Regions from separate parts of the Pseudomonas sp. NFX71 genome, predicted to be linked through region 1. Evidence: predicted binding sites of a transcription regulator. Region 1 holds the regulator's gene; the other holds the start of a gene.
What was found. Region 1 encodes sigma-54, which starts transcription at its own class of promoters, with help from an activator protein. Its sites were predicted from a motif close to ANTGGCATNNANNTTGCTNT; they were not measured.
Positions count from the first base shown of each region.

Region 1 (3,361 bases):
AGCCTGCTGCAGGAATTCCACATCAGCCACATCCGGGACAACCTCGGCATGAGCCTGTCCGGTGGTGAACGCCGCCGCGTGGAAATCGCCCGTGCACTGGCAACCAACCCGAAATTCATCCTCCTCGACGAACCCTTCGCCGGTGTGGACCCGATTTCGGTGGGCGACATCAAGCAGATCATCTACCACCTCAAGGCCAAGGGCATTGGCGTGCTGATCACCGACCACAACGTCCGTGAGACCCTGGATATCTGCGAAACCGCCTACATCGTCAACGATGGCCAGCTGATCGCCGAAGGTGATTCTGCCACCATCCTGGCCAACGACCTCGTGAAAGAAGTCTATCTGGGCCATGAGTTCCGCCTGTAAGCATCAGGGCGTCTCTGGCTAGTCGCCGAGCGCTTGTCTCGATAAAAAATCAACAATTTTTTATTGTTACAGCGCTCTAGGCAAACGTTGCAGTTTCAGGCATATAATTTGCTTATGTTTGGCGCTCCGGCGCCCTGTAGTGGATGGCGCATGTGCGCCGGCGAATAAGGTGTTAAGCCCCTGCCATGAAACCATCGCTAGTCTTGAGAATGGGCCAGCAGCTGACGATGACACCGCAGCTGCAACAGGCCATCCGCCTGCTCCAATTGTCGACCCTGGACCTGCAACAGGAAATCCAGGAAGCCCTGGAGTCCAATCCGATGCTCGAACGCCAGGAAGAAGGCGACGACTTCGATAACGCCGACCCCTTGGCCGACAAAGCCGAACAGCAACCCAACGCCGATGTTTCAGAGCCCTCCTACCAGGAAACCGCCCCGACGGTGGACAACCTCGATGAGGGCGACTGGAACGAGCGCATTCCCAACGAACTGCCCGTCGACACCGCATGGGAAGACGTCTACCAGACCAGCGCCAGCAGCCTGCCGAGCAACGATGACGACGAGTGGGATTTCACCACCCGCACATCGGCCGGTGAAAGCCTGCAAAGCCATCTCTTGTGGCAATTGAACCTGGCGCCGATGTCCGACACCGATCGTCTGATCGCCGTGACCCTGATCGATTGCATCAACAACCAGGGCTACCTGGACGAAACCCTCGAGGAAATCCTCGAAGCTTTCGATCCGGAACTCGACATCGAACTGGACGAAATCGAAGCCGTCCTGCATCGCATCCAGCAATTCGAGCCGGCCGGCATCGGCGCCCGCAACCTTGGTGAATGCCTGCTGCTGCAATTGCGCCAGCTGCCCGCCAAGACGCCTTGGCTGGCCGAGGCCAAGCGCCTGGTCACCGACTATATCGACTTGCTCGGCAGCCGCGACTACAGCCAGCTGATGCGCCGCATGAAGCTGAAGGAAGACGAACTGCGCCAGGTCATCGAACTGGTACAGAGCCTCAACCCACGCCCTGGCTCGCAGATCGAGTCCAGTGAAGCCGAATACGTGGTCCCCGATGTGATCGTGCGCAAGGACAACGAGCGCTGGCTGGTAGAACTGAATCAGGAATCGGTACCGCGACTGCGGGTCAACGCTCAATACGCCGGTTTCGTGCGTCGCGCCGACACCAGCGCCGACAACACCTTCATGCGCAATCAGTTGCAAGAGGCCCGCTGGTTCATCAAGAGCCTGCAAAGCCGTAACGAAACCCTGATGAAAGTTGCCACCCAGATCGTCGAGCATCAACGCGGCTTTCTGGAATACGGCGACGAAGCGATGAAACCGCTGGTCCTGCATGACATCGCCGAAGCGGTGGGCATGCACGAATCGACGATTTCACGGGTGACCACGCAAAAATTCATGCATACCCCTCGGGGCATATATGAGCTGAAATACTTTTTCTCCAGCCACGTCAGCACCTCCGAAGGCGGCGAATGCTCGTCCACGGCGATCCGCGCGATCATCAAAAAACTGGTTGCTGCGGAAAATCAGAAAAAGCCGTTGAGTGACAGCAAGATCGCTGGTTTACTGGAGGCACAAGGCATTCAGGTGGCTCGCCGCACCGTCGCCAAGTACCGCGAATCCCTCGGGATCGCGCCTTCGAGCGAACGCAAGCGGTTGATGTAGAGCCACGCCACAGCGTTCCAGTGGTAGATCATCTGATCTACCGCTTTATGCACTGGCAACGAAGGAGAAGCTGTATGCAAGTCAACATCAGTGGACACCAACTGGAAGTGACCGAACCTCTTCGCACCTACATCGGCGAAAAACTCGAACGATTAGAGCGGCATTTCGACAAGATCACCAACGTGCAAGTCACGATGACGGTCGAGAAGCTGAAGCAGAAAATCGAAGCCACGCTGCATATTCCCGGCAATGAAGTGGTCGCAAACGCGGAACATACCGACATGTACGCGGCGATCGACGCGCTGACCGACAAGCTGGATAAACAACTCAAAAAGCATAAGGAAAAGACCCAAAGCCTCCTCCAGGGCGCGACCGGTCGTTAACACTCCCAACCCATGATCCTACTTGAAAGCATCCTGACCCCCGGCCGTTCCCTCGTGAACGTGCCGGGCGGCAGCAAAAAGAAAGCCCTCGAGCAAATTGCCAACCTTATCCATAAAGAAGTGCTGGATCTGGAGATGCAAGATGTCTTCGAGGCTTTGATTGCCCGTGAAAAACTTGGCTCGACCGGTTTTGGTAACGGCATCGCTATCCCCCACTGCCGCCTGAAAGGCTGCACCTCGCCCATCAGTGCCTTGATGCACCTGGATGCCCCCATCGATTTCGACGCCATCGACGGCGCCCCGGTTGACCTGCTGTTCGTTCTGCTGGTCCCGGAAGCGGCTACCGATGCGCACCTTGAATTGCTCCGGCAGATCGCCAGCATGCTTGATCGCAAGGAAGTCCGTGATCGCCTGCGCAGCGCACCGAGCAATGAAGCCTTGTATCAGGTTGTCCTGGACGAGCAAAACAGGCACTAATCATGCGCTTGATCATCGTCAGTGGCCGTTCCGGCTCAGGTAAAAGCACCGCGCTCGATGTTCTCGAGGACAACGGCTATTACTGCATCGACAACCTGCCCGCCGGGTTGCTGCCGGAACTGGCCGAGCGTGCGTTGATTCACACAGAGCTGGCGCAGCCGCTGGTTGCCGTCTCCATCGATGCGCGCAACTTGCCGAGCCACCTGACCCGTTTTCCGGAACTGCTCGCAGAAGTCCGCAGCCGGCATATCCAATGCGACGTCCTGTACCTGGATGCCGACGAAGAAACCTTGCTCAAGCGTTTTTCGGAAACCCGCCGCCGTCACCCGCTGAGCAGCGCCAATCGCTCGCTGGCCGAGGCGATCAACGATGAAACCAACCTGCTCGGGCCGATTGCCGACCTCGCCGATCTCAAGGTCAATACCACCAACCTGAACCTTTATCAGCTGCGCG
Region 1 covers NZ_CP182230.1:2,913,531-2,916,891, reverse strand. Annotated here, with positions in the region: gene lptB (LPS export ABC transporter ATP-binding protein) at 1-369, shown strand, start outside; gene ACM1ZW_RS13330 (RNA polymerase factor sigma-54) at 555-2,048, shown strand; gene hpf (ribosome hibernation-promoting factor, HPF/YfiA family) at 2,123-2,431, shown strand; gene ptsN (PTS IIA-like nitrogen regulatory protein PtsN) at 2,444-2,908, shown strand; gene rapZ (RNase adapter RapZ) at 2,911-3,361, shown strand, end outside.

Region 2 (3,361 bases), 740 kb from region 1:
AACAGATACAAAGCGATTCATGACCCTACCTCACGGTGTTGCAGGCGACCTCAGGGTCGCCTCATAGACTTGATTACAGATTCTGCGTTACGAACGAGAGCATCTGGTCGGCGGTGGAGATCACCTTGGAGTTCATCTCGTAGGCGCGCTGAGTGGTGATCATGTTGACCATCTCTTCAACCGTGCTGACGTTGGACGTTTCCAGGGTGTTCTGCAGCGTGGTGCCGAAACCTGCCAGGCCTGGCGTACCGACTTGCGGCGCGCCACTGGCGGCGGTTTCCAGGAACAGGTTGTTACCCACCGCTTGCAGGCCGGCCGGGTTGATGAAATCGGCGGTCTGCAGGTTGCCGATCACCTGGGACGCCGGGTTACCGGCAATGGTGATGGACACGGTGCCGTCGCGACCGACCGTGAAGGTCTGTGCGTCGTTCGGAATGACAATGGCCGGCTCCAGGGCGAAACCGCTGGCATTGACGATCTGGCCGTTGGAATCGAGGTGGAAGGTGCCGTCACGGGTGTAGGAAGTGGTGCCGTCCGGCTGCAGGATCTGGAAGAAACCGCGACCGTCGATGGCCATGTCCAACGGCTGCTCGGTGGTTTGCAGGCTACCGGCGTTGAAGTTTTTCTGGGTGCCGACGATGCGCACACCGGTACCCAGTTGCAGGCCCGACGGCAGTTCGCTGTCCTGGGTCGACTGGGCGCCTGGCTGGCGTTTGATCTGGTACAGCAAGTCCTGGAACTCGGCACGGTCACGTTTGAAGCCCGTGGTCGACACGTTGGCCAGGTTGTTGGAAATGGTGGTCAGGTTGGTGTCCTGGGCGGACAGACCTGTTTTGGCAACCCATAGAGCCGGAAGCATTCGATTCTCCTCGTGCGCCTGTTTTACGGCGCGACGTTCTGATAATTAGCTGATCTGCAAGACCCGAGCCATGGCCTGGTCGTCGTCTTTGGCGGTGTTCATCATCTTGATGTGCAATTCGAATTGCTTGGCCAGGGCCAGAACAGACGTCATCTCTTCCACGGCATTGACGTTGCTCGACTCCAGGAACCCGGACACCAGTTTGACGTTGGCATCGGCTTGCGCCGGCTGGCCGTCCTTGGTGTGGATCGAACCGTCCAGGCCCTTGGTCATGTTCTTGAAATCCGGATTGACCAGCTTGATGCGGTCGACTTCGGCCATCACGCGAGGGCCTTCACCCATCGCGCGAATGCTGACGGTGCCGTCCTCGCCGACTTCGATCTGCTGCTCGGGCGGCACGGAAATCGGTCCGCCGTTGCCCAACACAGGCATGCCGTTGCCGGCGCGCAATACGCCGAGGGCGTCAACGTTCAGGCTGCCGGTGCGCACGTAGCTTTCGCCGCCGTCCGGGTTCTGCACGGCGATCCAGCCATTGCCCTGCACCGCTACGTCGAGGTCGCGACCGGTTTCCACCAGGGCGCCCGCAGAGAAGTCGGTGGCCGGACGTTCGGACATGGCAAATGCTCGCGCCGGAAAGCTGTCACCGAACACCGGCATCGAACGCGCCTGCTCCAGGTCTTTCTGGAAACCGTTGGTGGAGATGTTCGCCAGGTTGTTCGCATGAGCCTTCTGCGCCAGTGCATTCTGGCTGGCGCCGGTCATTGCCACATAAAGGTACTTGTCCACACTCTTTCCTCTGCATGCCGGACGTTTGCCGCCCACCGCTGTACTGCTGAGCCATAAGCAATTTGCAGACCAACTTTTTTCTGGCGGCGCGGGGCCCGGCAAACAAAGGACTTGAGGGGGTCAGAGGGGAATGGGGGATTGTGTTGAAGACGAAAAACCGGCGGTGTTATGCCGGTAAGTGGCAAGGGTCGGCCTTTCTGATGCACTCACCCCTGTGGCGAGGGAGCTTGCTCCGGCTCGGGCGCGCGGCGGCCGCAAAACCCTCGGCACTATCTGCCTGTCAGACCTCGGCCGTTCTTTTGGGGCTGCTGCGCAGCCCGGCGGGAGCAAGCTCCCTCGCCACAAAGACCTGACGGTCTCTGCTCAGGCGCCAGGCTCTTTACCCACCTCATACTCACGCAACTTGTTGGCAATGGTGGTATGCGAAACCCCCAACCGCTTGCCCAGCTGCCGACTGCTCGGATGCTCGGAATACAAACGCTCCAGCACCGCTTTTTCAAAGCGCCCGACAATTGCATCCAGTCCGCCTTCGAGTGAAAAATCGCCAAGCGGCTGACGCACGCCATAGTCTGGCAGTCGAATATGTTCAGCCTTGACCGTCCCGCCTTCGCACAACGAAACCGCCTGGAACAACACGTTTTCCAACTGCCGGACATTGCCCGGCCAATGATAATGACTGAGCCGGTCCATGGCCGCCGGCGCCAGTTTCGGCAGCGGGCAACCGATTTGCCGACTGGCTTGATCAAGGAAATGCTCCACCAGCGGCGTCAAACCATCCAGGCATTCGCGCAGCGGCGGGATGTGCAGCGACAGTACGTTCAAACGGTGATACAAATCCTGGCGAAACTCGCCTCGCGCGCACAACTCCGACAGATCGACCTGAGTCGCGCAGATCACTCGCACATCCAGATAAACCTCTTCATCACTGCCTACGCGGCGGAAGCAACCGTCCTGCAGGAAGCGCAGCAACTTCACCTGCAAGCGCGGGCTCATTTCCCCCACGCCATCGAGAAACAGCGTTCCCCCCGCCGTCAGCTCCAGCAACCCCAGCTTGCCTTCGGCCCGCGCCCCTTCGAATGCACCGGGACCGTAGCCGAACAACTCGGTCTCGGCCATCGACTCCGGCAGACCGGCGCAGTTGAGCGCCATCAACGGCGACTGCCCCCGTGGACTGGCCAGGTGACAGGCCCGCGCCAGCAATTCTTTACCGGTGCCGGTTTCGCCTTCTATCAATAGCGGCGCGTCCAGTGGCGCCATGCGTCGTGCTTCACGAACCACGGCGGCCATCACTTTTGAACTCTGGAAAATACTGTCGAACCCGCGCAGTTCCTGTTTGCGCACGTTGTAGATGCGCTCCCCTACCCGGTCGGCACGATGCAGCGTCAACACCGCGCCGGCCATGGCTTCGCTGTCGTCATGTTCCGATTGCAGCGGCGCGATGTCGGCCAGAAATACATCGCCCTTGACCTTGACCCGCAGCCCATTGATCCGCGATTTGTTGGCGCGCACCAGCTCCGGCAAATCGAAATCCTCGGCGTACCGCGATAACGGAATCCCCGGCACCTCATCCACCCTCACCCCGAGCAACTGCGCCGCTGCACGGTTGGCTGCGACGATCGAACCGCCCATGTCGATCGATAGCACCGGAAACTCCAGGGCGCCGAGCAACGCATTGAGTTCCATATGCCGACGCTCGCTGGGCATCAGTCCTACGCG
Region 2 covers NZ_CP182230.1:3,649,001-3,652,361, reverse strand. Annotated here, with positions in the region: gene flgH (flagellar basal body L-ring protein FlgH) at 1-21, opposite strand, end outside; gene flgG (flagellar basal-body rod protein FlgG) at 74-859, opposite strand; gene ACM1ZW_RS16845 (flagellar basal body rod protein FlgF) at 905-1,645, opposite strand; gene ACM1ZW_RS16840 (sigma-54-dependent phenylalanine hydroxylase transcriptional regulator PhhR) at 2,009-3,361, opposite strand, start outside.
Region 2: the regulator sigma-54 is predicted to act here: its motif matches at 1,700-1,719, upstream of ACM1ZW_RS16845 (flagellar basal body rod protein FlgF).